4 regions of the Streptomyces sp. NPDC056169 genome follow, and region 2 is predicted to be linked to each of the others. Evidence: riboswitches for the same ligand, from Rfam matches in the RefSeq annotation. Region 2 holds a riboswitch; each other region holds the start of a gene.
The links. A riboswitch is a leader RNA that binds a small molecule or an ion and turns the genes downstream of it on or off. The one in region 2 is predicted to bind cyclic di-AMP.
Positions count from the first base shown of each region.

Region 1 (3,199 bases), on a different contig from region 2:
CGTGCCGCGCGGGGGGCGCGGCGGCCACGCCTGGTCCGGGTCGGCGGGCACCGGCAGGCCGAGGACCTGGGCGGCGCGCAGGGCGACGCGGGTGTGGCCGTCGGGCGAGAGGTGCAGCCGGTCGTCGTCCCAGGCCCGCCGGTCCTGCACGGACTTGAGGGACCACAGGTCGAGGACCGGGCAGTCGTAGCGGTCCGCGATGGACCGGACGTGGGCGGTGTACGTGGCGATCTTCCCGCGCAGATGCCGGAGCACGGGGATGTCGCGGGTGTCGAAGCCGGTGGTCACCATGACCGTGCCGACGGCGGAGGTCAGGTCCGCGACGGCGCGCTCGAAGCGCTCGGCCACGTCGTCGGGGTCCGTGCCGGGCCGGATGATGTCGTTGCCGCCGGCACAGAAGGTCACCAGGTCGGGGGCGAGTTCCTTCGCCCGGGGGACCTGTTCCGCCACGATCTGGTCGAGCAGTCGCCCGCGTACGGCCAGGTTGGCGTAGCGGAAGTCGTCGTGCTCCGGCAGCTCGTCGGCGAGCAGGACCGCGAAGCGGTCCGCCCAGCCGACGTACGTCCCGTCGGGTCCGGGGTCTCCGACACCCTCGGTGAAGCTGTCACCGATCGCCGCGTACGACCCGAATGCGTTCTTGTCTCTTGATCTCGAATCGTCTGCCACGGGAGCACATCCTTCCCTTTCGGATGTGACCTACGCGACCGTAAGGAAGGGTTGACGTCGGGTGACATATGCCACCGATAAAGATTCTCCCAAGCCGGAATACGCCGGCGGCCCGGCACAGGTGTGCCGGGCCGCCGGGGAGCGTGCGTGTCAGACGGAGACGCCGTGCTGGCGCAGGTAGGCCAGCGGGTCGACGTCGGAGCCGTAGTTCGGGGAGGTACGGATCTCGAAGTGCAGGTGCGGGCCGGTGGAGTTGCCGGTCGAGCCGGAGAGGCCGATCTGCTGGCCGCCGCTGACGGTCTGGCCGGACGAGACGGAGAGGGAGGAGAGGTGGGCGTACTGCGAGTAGTTGCCGTCGGCGTGCTGGATGACGACCTCGTTGCCGTAGGCGCCGCTCCAGCCGGCGGAGACGACCGTGCCGGCGCCGACGGCGCGGACGGTGGTGCCGGAGGAGGCGATGAAGTCGACACCGGTGTGGTAGCCGGAGGACCACATGGAGCCGGAGGCGCGGTACGGGGTGGAGAAGCCGCCGCCGGCGACGGGCGTGACCCAGCCGGACGCGGAGGTATCGGCACCCGCCGACTGAGACGACTGAGACGACTGAGACGTCTGCGAGGACTGCGAGGACTGCGAGCTCTGCGACTCGGCGGAGGCGGCGGCCGGGGCGGCGGAGCGCTGGCTGCTGCGCGAGGCGCGCGAGGTGTCGCCGTTCTTCTCGGAGCTCTGCGTGCTCTCGGCGGCGGCCTTGGGCGCGGCGCTCTTCGGGGCGACGTGCTTGGGGGCGGCGTGCGCGGTGTTCTTGGCGCCGAGGGTGAGCTTCATGCCGGGCAGGATCAGCGAGGGGTTCTCGCCGACGACCTGGCGGTTGTCCTGGTACAGCTTCTGCCAGCCGCCCGCGAGGTGGTGCTCGCCGGCGATCTTCGACAGGTAGTCGCCGCTGACGACGGAGTACGTCTTCGGCGCGGCCTTCGCGGCGGCGGTCGGCGCGGCCTGGAGGGCGGCGGGCGCCTTCACCTGGGCGGCGGCGCTGACGGCCTGGGCGGGGACGGCGGCCGGGGCGGCCTGCTCGGCGGCGTGGGCCCCGGTGGCACCGAGGAGCGGAAGCGCGACGACGGCGCCTCCGGTACCGGCGGCGACGAGTCCACGCGTGAGCGGGTTGGTCCTGGTACGGCGGTGCTTACCCTTCGCGGGCATGGCGAATTCCTCTCCGGCGCCTACGAGGTGAGCTGTCGGGTTCGGACTGGAGATGCCCGGCCGCGTTCTCGCGCGGCTTCACCCCGAGCCGTCCTGTGTCGCGGGACCGGCGTACTTCCTGGGTCCCCCGCTCCTGCCACGCATGGGATGAGTGCGGATTCCGGACGGTGGCAGGATTCGGCGGTCCGACCGGATTGACGGTGACGCTAGACGAGCGGGGTCGGAGCGAACAAGCCGCAGATTTCCCCCGGCATTACACGGGCCGCATTCCGGGCGGAATTCCGGTCACCCTCCGTCGATGACGGTCCTTCGATTTCCTTTTTCCGTACGGCAATTGCCGGGGGCCTTCGGCCACGATCCGTCACTTCTATGACCCTGCTCACGCGGCTCGGCCCATCTCACCTGTAAACAGGGCGTGTTCCCCCTTACCCCTCATTTCGGACAGATCGCCCATTCCCGTCCGAGGGGGTGCGCAGACCCCCTCCCACCTGGATGATTGTCCTAGGCACCGATCTCGCATCGGGCCCCCGAACGTCGACCCCCAGGAGCATCCGTGACGCAGCAGCTGCCGCAGGTCCCGCCCACCGAAGCGAACGAACCCGAGCTGGCCGAGGTCCGCAACTTCCGGGACGTGGGCGGCCTGCCGACGACGGACGGGCGCGCCGTGCGACCCGGGCGCCTCTTCCGCAGCGGCCACCTCGCCCACGCCACCGAGGCGGACGCCGCCTTCCTCGCCTCGCTCGGCCTGCACACCGTCTTCGACTTCCGCAACGAGGCCGACCGCAAGGTCGAGGGCGCGGACGTCGAGCTCCCCGGCGTGCGGAACGTGAACATACCGCTCAACGACCCGGCCGACGGCAAGGAGTTCTGGAAGCTGGTGCGCGACGGCGACATCGCCCAGCTGCGGGAGATCCTGGGCGACGGCAAGGCGGCCGCCCGGATGTCCGACTCGTACCGCAAGATGATCGTCGAGCGGACCTCGGAGCACAGCCGGATCCTGCACTCCATGGCGGAGGAGAGCGTCCCTGCCCTGATGCACTGCGCCGCGGGCAAGGACCGCGCGGGCCTCTCCATCGCGATCACGCTGCTCGCCCTCGACGTCGAGCGCGAGGCGATCGAGGCCGACTACGTGAAGTCGAACGACCCGCACCGCCGCTACAAGGTGCGCCGCAGCTCCACCGCCGCGGACGCGATGTCGCCCGAGGTGATGGAGCTGCTGAGCCCGCTCTTCGACGCGCGGGTGGAGTACCTGCGGGCCGCGTTCGAGACGATCGACGCGACCTGGGGCTCGGTGGAGACCTACCTGACCGAGGGGCTCAAGCTGGCCCCGGAGACCCGT
Region 1 is NZ_JBHJUO010000018.1:84,453-87,651, reverse strand. It holds gene ACFC0G_RS28570 (SGNH/GDSL hydrolase family protein) at 1-666, opposite strand, end outside; gene ACFC0G_RS28565 (peptidoglycan DD-metalloendopeptidase family protein) at 817-1,860, opposite strand; cyclic di-AMP (ydaO/yuaA leader) riboswitch at 1,865-2,020, opposite strand; gene ACFC0G_RS28560 (tyrosine-protein phosphatase) at 2,414-3,199, shown strand, end outside.
Region 1: linked by a shared signal. The riboswitch ahead of ACFC0G_RS28565 (peptidoglycan DD-metalloendopeptidase family protein) and the one ahead of ACFC0G_RS04110 (C40 family peptidase) in region 2 are both predicted to bind cyclic di-AMP.

Region 2 (3,199 bases):
ACGCCTGCCGGGCGCACGGCGCCGGGCTCGTCGTCGACGACGCCCACGGCTTCGGCGTCCTCGGCGACGGCGGCCGGGGCGCCCTGCACGAGGCCGGCCTGGCGGGCGACGAGGACGTCGTCGCCACCCTCACCCTCTCCAAGTCCCTCGGCAGCCAGGGCGGCGCGGTCCTCGGCCCGGCCCGGGTCGTCGAGCACCTCGTGAACACGGCGCGCACCTTCATCTTCGACACCGGGCTGGCCCCGGCAGCGGCGGGCGGCGCGCTCGCGAGCCTGCGTCTGATCGCCGGCGAACCGGCGCTCGCCGGCCGGGCACGGACCGTCGCCACCACCCTGTACGAGCTCCTCACGGCGGCCGGTCTGACCGCCGCGCGGCCGGACGCGGCCGTCGTCTCGGTGCGCGCCCCCTCGCCGGAGGCGGCGCTGCGCTGGGCGGCCGACTGCCGGGAGCAGGGTCTGGCGGTCGGGTGCTTCCGGCCCCCGTCCGTGCCGGACGGCATCTCGCGGCTGCGGCTCACGGCCCGCGCCGACCTGACGGACGCCGAGGTCCGGCGGGCGGTCGACACCATCCTGCGGACCGCGCCCGCCGCCGTCTGACCGGGTGAACTCCGCTGCCCAAGAGCGTTTCCGGGGAGCAGAGTTCACCGCTTCGGGCGATAGATGCGCACATATCGTGGTGGAACACCGGACGGGGCGGGACGATCAGAGCACTCTGACGCGAAGCGCAATCCGGGGTGGTGTCCCCGGCGGGAAAGGGACAGCGCCGCCATGGCAGACCATCAGGAAGCATCCGTCACTCTGCCGAGCGATCCCGCCTCGGTCCCCACGGCGCGGAGATACGTCGCGGACGTCCTGGGGGACTGGGGGCTCGACGGCGCCGCGGAGATCGCGGACTCGATCCGGCTGATCGTCTCGGAACTGGCCACCAACGCCGTGCAGCACACGTTCGGGCAGTCGCCGACCTTCACGATCGACCTCCGCCTGGAGCGGGAGGAGCGCCTGCACCTCGGCGTGACCGACAGCCATCCCCGCTGGCCCCGCCGTCTCCCGGCAGCGGTCCAGCAGGACAACGGGCGCGGCATGGTCATCATCCGCGTCCTCGCGGCGGAGGCCGGCGGCCGCCTCTCGGTCACTCCGACCGAGGAGGGCGGCAAGACGGTCTGGATCACCCTCCCGTGGACGGCGGCCCGGGTGGCCCCGGTGTAGGGCTCGTCCCCAGCGGGGGTGCGGCGGCGCCACCGCACCCCTCATCGGGCGTCAGCGCCCGGGTATCGTCACCGGACGCGGCCGTAGTAGACCTTCGACGACCAGATCTTGTCGAGCTTCACCCAGGAGCCCGTCTTGGGCGAGTGCCAGATCTTGCCGCTGCCGGCGTAGATGCCGACGTGGTAGACCCTCCCACCGGAGTGGAAGAAGACCAGGTCCCCCTTCTGCCGGCTGGCCGAGGAGATGTGCCGGGTCTTGTTGTACTGCTGCTGCGCGGTGCGGGGCAGCGACTTGCCCGCCTTCTTGTACGCGTAGAGCGTCAGACCGGAGCAGTCGAACCGGGTGGGTCCGGTGCTTCCGTACCGGTACGGCGATCCTTTCTTCGCGGCGGCGACGCTCAGTGCCTTGTTCGCGTGTGTCGTCGCTGCCTGGGCCTCCGTTGCCGCACCTGGGGCGAACAGCGTGCCGCCGACGGCGGCGAGGGTGAGAGCCGAGACGGCTCCGGCCCGGGACAGCAGGGACGGGACATGCATCTGCGCGGTCATGCGCAACCCTTCGTCAGCCGCCTGCGAAGGATGACCTGTCGGGTTCGGGCTGGCGAAGATGCCCGGCCGCGGCTGCGGCTTCACCCCAAGGAACGGCCTCGCTGGGACAGCGCGAACGTTCCGTACTGATTGGGTCCTCCACTCCTGCCGATCCACTCCTGTCGACCAGACGTCCGGGACAGCGGCAGGACTCGGCGTCCGCCCGGACCGCCCCGCCGCGGTGGCGGGGGCTTGTCGTCGACACGGATCTTGACCCACGACATGGGCGAAAACCGAGCTGAAACGGCGATATGTGAGGCTCCTCACGACTGATCCGTTCGGGTGGACAGCACCCCTTTGTGATCTTCGGAGGTTTGGCCGACGAGCCCCGTACCAGCGATGGAACGTTCGATTCCGCCAGATGCGTACACCTGTTGCGCAACTCGCCCGCTGCATATGTCGACTCGTCGACTACGCCGAACGGGGGAGGGTTTCTGCGGTGCGTGTCGGCCGACCGGACCTCGACACGACACGCGGATATGTCAACTCGCCCGAGTCCGGCGGACGGTGACGCGGTCCGCCCGGCGCTCCCCGTCCAACACCCTTAGGGCGCGCGCCAATGTGTCCGCGTGGACCTCACTCTCGCCCCGTTTATGCATGAGCGTCAGCGCCTCGCGCAGGGCCTCCGCCCGCCCCACCAGGGCCTGGGCCGCGCGCAACGCCCCATAGGTATGCGTACCTCTGGATGGATTGATCTTTCCCAGGAGGTCGACGACTTCGAGGTACGCGTCGACGAGTTCACCCTCGGCCCGGGTCAGGGCCGGCAGTGGCGGCAGCTCGGGGACCACGGCCGGCTCACCGGGCCGTGCCGCCGGCGCCGGCGCGCCGGCTCGTGACGACGTGGTCCGCCAGGCCGTACGCGACGGCCGCGGGTGCGTCCAGGACGGTCAGGCGGTCGATGTCGGCGTCGATCCGCTCCTGGTCCTGCCCGGTGTGTTCGACGAGCATCCCGGCGACCAGCTCGCGCAGGCGCAGCAGCTCGGCCGCCTGGAGGTCGAGGTCGCTGAGCTGTCCCTGGAGGGGCTCGTCCAGAGTCGGCTGCCGGAGCGTGACCCGGGCGCCGGGCAGGATCAGGCGCTTGCCCGGGGTGCCGGCCGCGAGCAGGACGGCGGCGGTGGAGACGGCCTGGCCCAGGCAGGTGGTCTCCACGTCGCAGGAGAGCGTCCGCATCGTGTCGTAGATGGAGGTCATGGCGCTGATCGAGCCGCCGGGGGAGTTGATGTAGAGGGAGATGTCCTGCCCCGGCGCCGCGTGGTCGAGGTAGAGGAACTGGGCGATGGCGTCGTTGGCCGAGGTCTCGTCGACCGGCGTGCCGAGGAAGACGATCCGGGATTCGAGAAGCTTCGAGTACGGGTCGAGGGTCCGGGTCCCGAAGCTGGTCCGCTCCGTGAACTCGGGCAGAACGTAGCG
Region 2 is NZ_JBHJUO010000002.1:345,668-348,866, reverse strand. It holds gene ACFC0G_RS04120 (8-amino-7-oxononanoate synthase) at 1-596, shown strand, start outside; gene ACFC0G_RS04115 (ATP-binding protein) at 768-1,205, shown strand; gene ACFC0G_RS04110 (C40 family peptidase) at 1,274-1,750, opposite strand; cyclic di-AMP (ydaO/yuaA leader) riboswitch at 1,754-1,957, opposite strand; gene ACFC0G_RS04105 (hypothetical protein) at 2,272-2,577, opposite strand; gene ACFC0G_RS04100 (ATP-dependent Clp protease proteolytic subunit) at 2,585-3,199, opposite strand, start outside.

Region 3 (3,199 bases), on a different contig from region 2:
ACGGCATCCACTACTGCCTGGGGGCGCCGCTGGCCCGGCTGGAGGGCCAGGCCGCGCTCGCCACCCTGCTGACTCGCCTGCCCGACCTGCGACTTGCGGCCGATCCGGCCGAACTGCGGTGGCGCGGAGGGCTCATCATGCGGGGATTGCGCACGCTTCCGGTGGAATTCTCCCCTTCCGTACGGCTGCGGTGAACTGACGGATCGTCAAGACTGTGATCTTTACGTGATCGGGGGGCCATCGACTTGTGATGGGTGTTCGAATGCCGCTACGTTTCCCGGCAGTCTCAGCCGTCACGCGAAAGGCCTCCCTATGCGCTCCGGGAACGGACGACACCGTCGCCCCCGTCAGGCCCCCGCCATCGTCGTCGCCGCGGGAGTGACCGGATCCGCCCTGGCGCTGCCGCTGCTCGCCACCGGCTCCGCCTCCGCCGCCGACGCGGCCACCTGGGACCGGGTCGCCGAGTGCGAGTCCGGCGGCCAGTGGAGCGCCAACTTCGGCAACGGCATGTACGGCGGCCTCCAGTTCACCCAGGACAGCTGGGAGCGGAACGGCGGCCTCGCCTACGCGCCCAGCCCCGACCTGGCCAGCCGCGCCCAGCAGATCGCGATCGCCGACAAGGCGCTCGCCGCCGGCGGCACCGACTGGGCCACCTGCGCGCCCATCGCCGGCCTCACGAACGACGGCAGGGCCACCGGGATCAACCCCGGCCCGGCCGCCGCCCCGAAGGCGCCCACCGGGCCCGTGGCGGAGTCGAACCGGACCGCGGGCGTCCCGATCACGCCCTCGGAGGCCGCCGCGGACGAGAAGGCCGCGGAGAAGACCGCCGGGTCCACCGGGTCCGCCGAGGCCGGTACGCCGTCGAAGGCCCCCGCCGGGTCGACCGCCTCCGCCACGCCCACCGCGCCCGCCACCACGGGCACCCCGACCGCTCCGGCGACGGGGGCCACCACGGGCACCCCGACCGCTCCGGGTACCGCCGGTACGCCGACGGACCCGACCACGCCGACGGGCGGCTCGACCACCCCGGCCACGCCCGATGCGTCCCTTACGCCCGTATCGCCCGAAACGCCGACAGGTGACACCTCGTCGGCCACGCCCGGCACCGGCAAGCACCGGGGCGAGGCGGCCCCGGAGGAAACCGGCAAGACGGACACCTTGTCTGAATCCGGCCGACACGCCTCATCGACGGACGAGCTGGCGGAAAGCTCCGCCGCCACGCCCACGACTGACGCGACGAAGGATTCGGGCACAACGGACAGTCAGGGCACTTCGGGCGCGTACACCGTGCAGCCCGGTGACAACCTGTCCGAGATCGCGCAGGAGAACGAACTCCCCGGCGGATGGAACGCCCTCTACGACGCCAACCGCGGCACCGTGGGTGTCGACCCGGACCTCATCGTCCCTGGTCAGAGCCTTGACCTGACGATCGGTTCGGAGAAGAAGGCGGAGACGAAGGTCGGGTAGTTCGGGGGCGTATGTCCGGTTCTGGGTAAGTGAGACATGGGTCTCTTCGCCCCAACTGGCGTGTCACGTCCGCGAACTTTGCTCCCGTCACCTCTCACCTGCGCAAACACCCCCCGCCGGAAGGCAAGTAGGGGCGATATTTCCGCAATACGCCTCTTTGAACTTCCGGTGGGTCTGTGTCTACGGTCGTAACCGCTCGCCACCGCGGGCCCCGTCGACCGAAACGCCGAATCCTGCCGTCGGCCGATGGGAACAGTCGTCGCGTAAGCGCCGAAGGCAGGAGTGGGGGACCCAAGGTAAGTGCCGGTCCCGGCCGTTGAGACAGACGGCCGATGACCGGCTTGGGGTGAAGCCGCGTGCTAGGACACGCGGCCGGGCAACTTTCCGGCCCGAACCCGACAGCTCACCTCACAGGCGTCGGTGAGGAGAATCTCCATGCTGTTTTCCGGTAAGGGCAAACACCGTCGTCCCTCCAAGGCCACCCAGGTCGTCACCCTCGTCGGTGTCACCGGTGTCGCCGTCGCCGCCCCGCTGATGACCGCGGGCACCGCCTCGGCCGCCACGGTCTCCGAGTGGGACACCGTCGCCGCCTGTGAGTCCGGCGGCAACTGGGCCATCAACACCGGCAACGGCTACTACGGCGGCCTCCAGTTCTCGGCCTCCACCTGGGCCGCGTACGGCGGCACCGCCTACGCCTCGACCGCCAACCAGGCGTCGAAGTCCCAGCAGATCGCCATCGCCGAGAAGGTCCTCGCGGGCCAGGGCAAGGGCGCCTGGCCGTCCTGTGGCGTGGGCCTCTCCGGCGCCTCGTACGACGGCGGCTCCGCCGAGAGCGCGCCGCAGCAGGCCGCGCCCCAGCAGCAGACGCAGCAGCCGCGCCAGGAGCGGAAGGCCGAGCAGCCGACCACCCGCAGCGAGCAGCGCCAGGCCCCGAAGCAGTCGACGCAGCAGCACGCCGCGCCGAAGGCCGCCACCAAGAAGACGGTCACCACCCCGACCGGCAAGGTGGTCAAGAAGGGTGACGGCGAGTACAAGGTCGTCGCCGGCGACACCCTCAGCAAGATCGCCGAGGCGCACGGCGTCAAGGGCGGCTGGGCCAAGCTCTTCGAGCTGAACAAGGACGTCGTCGAGAACGCCGACCTCATCTACGTGGGCCAGCAGCTCCACCTCAAGTGAGCCCGGCGGCTCGGGTGAGTCCGGCGGCTCACCCGACCCCGACGACCCTCCCGCGGTGACCACCCCGGTCCGGCGCACTCTCCCCCGTGCGCGCCGGACCGGGGTTCCGTGCGTCCGGGGTTCCGTACATACGGGGTTCCGTACATACGGGGTTCCGCGTGTACCGGGACCCTTTCGGGAGGACTTCGTAGTTACCGCCCAGTAGATCTGGGGTCCTTCGTCCCGAGATGCATGCCCTTGGGTCCTTTTTCGTCCCAGGGGGCGGGCGCACGGCCGACCGGACCCCCTGAGCCGGTTAGGCTCTTGTCGCAAGGCCGAGCGACCCTGCACCGGCCATGCGTCACATCCAGCGTCACATCCCAAAAAGGAGATGCTCGTGCCGTCCATCGACGTCGTCGTAGCCCGGGAAATCCTGGACTCCCGAGGCAACCCCACGGTCGAGGTCGAGGTCGGCCTCGACGACGGCAGCACCGGCCGTGCTGCTGTTCCGTCCGGCGCCTCCACCGGTGCGTTCGAGGCCATCGAGCTTCGCGACGGTGACCCGAACCGCTACCTG
Region 3 is NZ_JBHJUO010000008.1:26,883-30,081, reverse strand. It holds gene ACFC0G_RS14410 (cytochrome P450) at 1-194, shown strand, start outside; gene ACFC0G_RS14405 (transglycosylase family protein) at 379-1,467, shown strand; cyclic di-AMP (ydaO/yuaA leader) riboswitch at 1,726-1,899, shown strand; gene ACFC0G_RS14400 (transglycosylase family protein) at 1,903-2,643, shown strand; gene eno (phosphopyruvate hydratase) at 3,014-3,199, shown strand, end outside.
Region 3: linked by a shared signal. The riboswitch ahead of ACFC0G_RS14400 (transglycosylase family protein) and the one ahead of ACFC0G_RS04110 (C40 family peptidase) in region 2 are both predicted to bind cyclic di-AMP.

Region 4 (3,199 bases), on a different contig from region 2:
GTCCCGGCGAACTCCAGCCGCGAGGACTTCTTCAACGCGGTGGCCTACAACGGCGGCTGGTACGACTTCACGATCCTCGCCGACATCGACGGGACCTGGTCACGCCGGTACACCGGCCACATCGAGACGGGAGCCCCGAGCGTCACCGGCTGAACCCCCGCACCCGGCAGGTGACGGGCACGGGCGGGGCACCACCGCCCGTCACCGGCCGGAGTGCGCGGCCCGGCGGATCGTCGCGTCGAGGAGGTCCACCGCCTCGGCGGCCGTCCGGCCGGGCGCCCGGTTCCACGGACCGATCAGGTCGTGCCACCCCCGGGACCGGAGCTCGGTCATGATCCAGGCGGCGGCCTCGTTCATGGTGTCCGCGCCGCCGTGGCCGAGGCGGTGGGCGGCGAGGAGCGCGCCGCAGACGCAGCGCGCCCCCCGCGCGTCGCGCAGCTTGTACGGGGCGTTCTGCCAGCCCCACTCGGTGAGCACCAGCCGCGCGTAGCCGAGGTGGACCGAGGGTCGCAGCTCGGGGCGGCCGATCCGGCGCCAGGCATGGAGGCGGTCCGGGAGTACGGCTCCGATCCGGCCCGGGAGTGTGCGCTCGGCGGGGGCGGGCGGCGGCAGCGCGCCGAGCGCATCGGCCACGAGTTGGTCCACGGGCACGGAGAGCAGCGCCCGCCAGTCGGCCGGCGGCGCGGGGGCCGTCGGCTCGGCGACCGTCGGTGCGGGGGCCGTCCAGTCGGTGACGATCCGCTGCCAGGTGGCGCTCTCGAAGAGAGCGGCCGCCTCGCGGTCGAGGGTGTCCGGGCTGAGCGGGGAGGTGGTGGTGGTCGGCATCCGGAGGGCTCCTGGGTCGGGGCCTCCATCATTCAAGAAGAATGTCGGGTTTGCGACTTTTGACCACACCTAGCCCCCCATCAGAGTCCGGCTCGGGCGAACAGCCCACAGAGGCTAATTTCCTCCTATTTACTCACCAACGGAATTACGTCGCATATTCGGACATTGCTCACCGGGTGACGCGGTTCACTTTCCCTCGCCGCCGCCGGGCACCCATTCGGCCGCAGGCCGTACCGCGCACGGAAGTTCACCGGGGTCCGAGTCCGGTCGATCTTGAATTCCTTGAATTCGGAGATCCAATTCCGGGAGCGAACGACCAGCTCCTCTTGTTATCCGTCGCATTACTGGCCTACGGTCACCCCCATTCGAGCGGAACGCCTAATCCTGCCGCCGCCCGAAACACCTCCCTTTCACCCGACGGCAGGAGCGGGGGACCCACGAATTCGCCGGTCCGGAATCCGGAACGGCTCGGGGTGAAGCCGCGTGTGCGCGGCCGGACATCTCCCGTCCGAACCCGACAGCTCACCCCGCAGGCGCCGGAGAGGAATCCCGTCATGCCTGCACACGGTAAGCACCGCCGCCCCCGCCGCCGCACCGTCTCCCGCGGTCTCGCACTCGCCGGAACGGGCGGGGCCGCCCTGGCCCTGCCGCTGGTCATGCCCGCCACGGCCGGCGCCGAGACCGTCTCGGCCGCACCCCGGATCGCCGCCCAGTCCCACGCGGTGCAGTCCTTCGCGGCGCAGCCCGCCACCGCGCGGCCCGCCGCCGTGCCGTCCGCTCCCGTCGCCGCGCGTACGTACACCGTCGTCAGCGGTGACTCGCTTTCCTTGATCGCCCATAAGAAGGGAATTCAGGGCGGCTGGAAGTCGATTTACCGGACCAACAAGTCCGCCGTGGGTGACAATCCGTCACTCATTCACCCCGGTCTCGAACTGACGATTCGTCGGGATTCCGCGAAGGCCGCCCCGGCGCCTGCCACCGTGCAGAAGAAGAAGAGCTCCACCGCGACGGATCGGGCGAGCCGTTCCGAGCGCCGTGCCGCGGCGCCGGCCGCCGCCTCTGGCGCCTCCGCCGCGCAGGCCGTTCCCGCTGCCGCGCCTGCCGTCCAGGCCGCCCCGGCAGCCGCCACCCAGTACGCCGACAACCTCGACGGCTGGATCCGCGCCTCGCTGGACATCATGGCCCAGCACGGCATCCCCGGCTCGTACGACGGAATCCTCCGCAACGTGATGCGCGAGTCCTCCGGCAACCCCCAGGCGATCAACCTCTGGGACTCCAACGCCGTGGCCGGCACCCCCTCGAAGGGTCTGCTCCAGGTGATCCAGCCGACCTTCGACGCCTATCACGTGCCGGGCACGTCCACGGACCTGTTCGACCCGGTCGCCAACATCACGGCCGCCTGCAACTACGCGGCCGACCGCTACGGCTCCATCGACAACGTCAACGGGGCCTACTGACGCCGGAAGTGCTCGGCGAACCAGTCCGTGGCGAGCTCCGCCACCTCCTCCAGGGCGCCCGGCTCCTCGAAGAGATGCGTGGCGCCGGGGACGACGGTCAGCCGGTTCTCGCAGCGCAGCAGGGCCTGGGCCCGTCTGTTGAGGTCCAGGACGAGCGCGTCCCGGCCGCCCACCACGAGGAGGGTCGGGGCGCGCACCCGGGCCAGGTGCTCGCCCGCCAGGTCGGGCCTGCCGCCGCGTGAGACGACGGCGGCGACACCGGAAGAGGGATCGGCCGCCGCCCACAGCGCGGCGGCCGCGCCCGTACTCGCCCCGAAGTATCCGATCGGCAGGTCGCTGCCCCCGGGCTCCCCGGCCAGCCACTCCGTGACGCTCGCCAGCCGGCCGGCGAGCAGCGGGGTGTCGAAGACGTGCGCCCGGTCGGTCGCCTCGCTCTCGGTCAGCAGGTCGAACAGCAGCGTCCCGAGCCCGGCCCGGTTCAGGGCCGCCGCGACCGCGCGGTTGCGCGGGCTGTGCCGGCTGCTGCCGCTCCCGTGGGCGAAGAGGACGACGCCGGTCGCGCCGTCGGGGACGGCGAGCCGTCCCCCGAGGGTGGCTCCGGTCACCGGGATCCGGACGTCCGAGTCCCGCACGACAGGTCCGCGCGCGGCCCGGCTGCGGTCGAGGCAGGCGAGCACCTCCGCGTCGGTCGTCTGCGAGAAGTCCCGGTAGAACTGACCGATCGCGTAGAAGAAGTCGGGCTCGCGGACGCACACGGTCTCGTCGGCCTCGCCGCCGACGCGTGCGGTCCAGCCGCGCGGTGCGACCGGCACCGCCAGGACGATCCGCGCGGCACCCTTGGCACGGACCACCCGGCAGGCGGCCAGGGCCGTGGCGCCCGTCGCGAGCCCGTCGTCGACGACCACGACCGTCCTGCC
Region 4 is NZ_JBHJUO010000014.1:121,412-124,610, forward strand. It holds gene ACFC0G_RS23955 (phosphocholine-specific phospholipase C) at 1-153, shown strand, start outside; gene ACFC0G_RS23960 (hypothetical protein) at 202-825, opposite strand; cyclic di-AMP (ydaO/yuaA leader) riboswitch at 1,191-1,374, shown strand; gene ACFC0G_RS23965 (transglycosylase SLT domain-containing protein) at 1,380-2,282, shown strand; gene ACFC0G_RS23970 (alpha/beta family hydrolase) at 2,276-3,199, opposite strand, start outside.
Region 4: linked by a shared signal. The riboswitch ahead of ACFC0G_RS23965 (transglycosylase SLT domain-containing protein) and the one ahead of ACFC0G_RS04110 (C40 family peptidase) in region 2 are both predicted to bind cyclic di-AMP.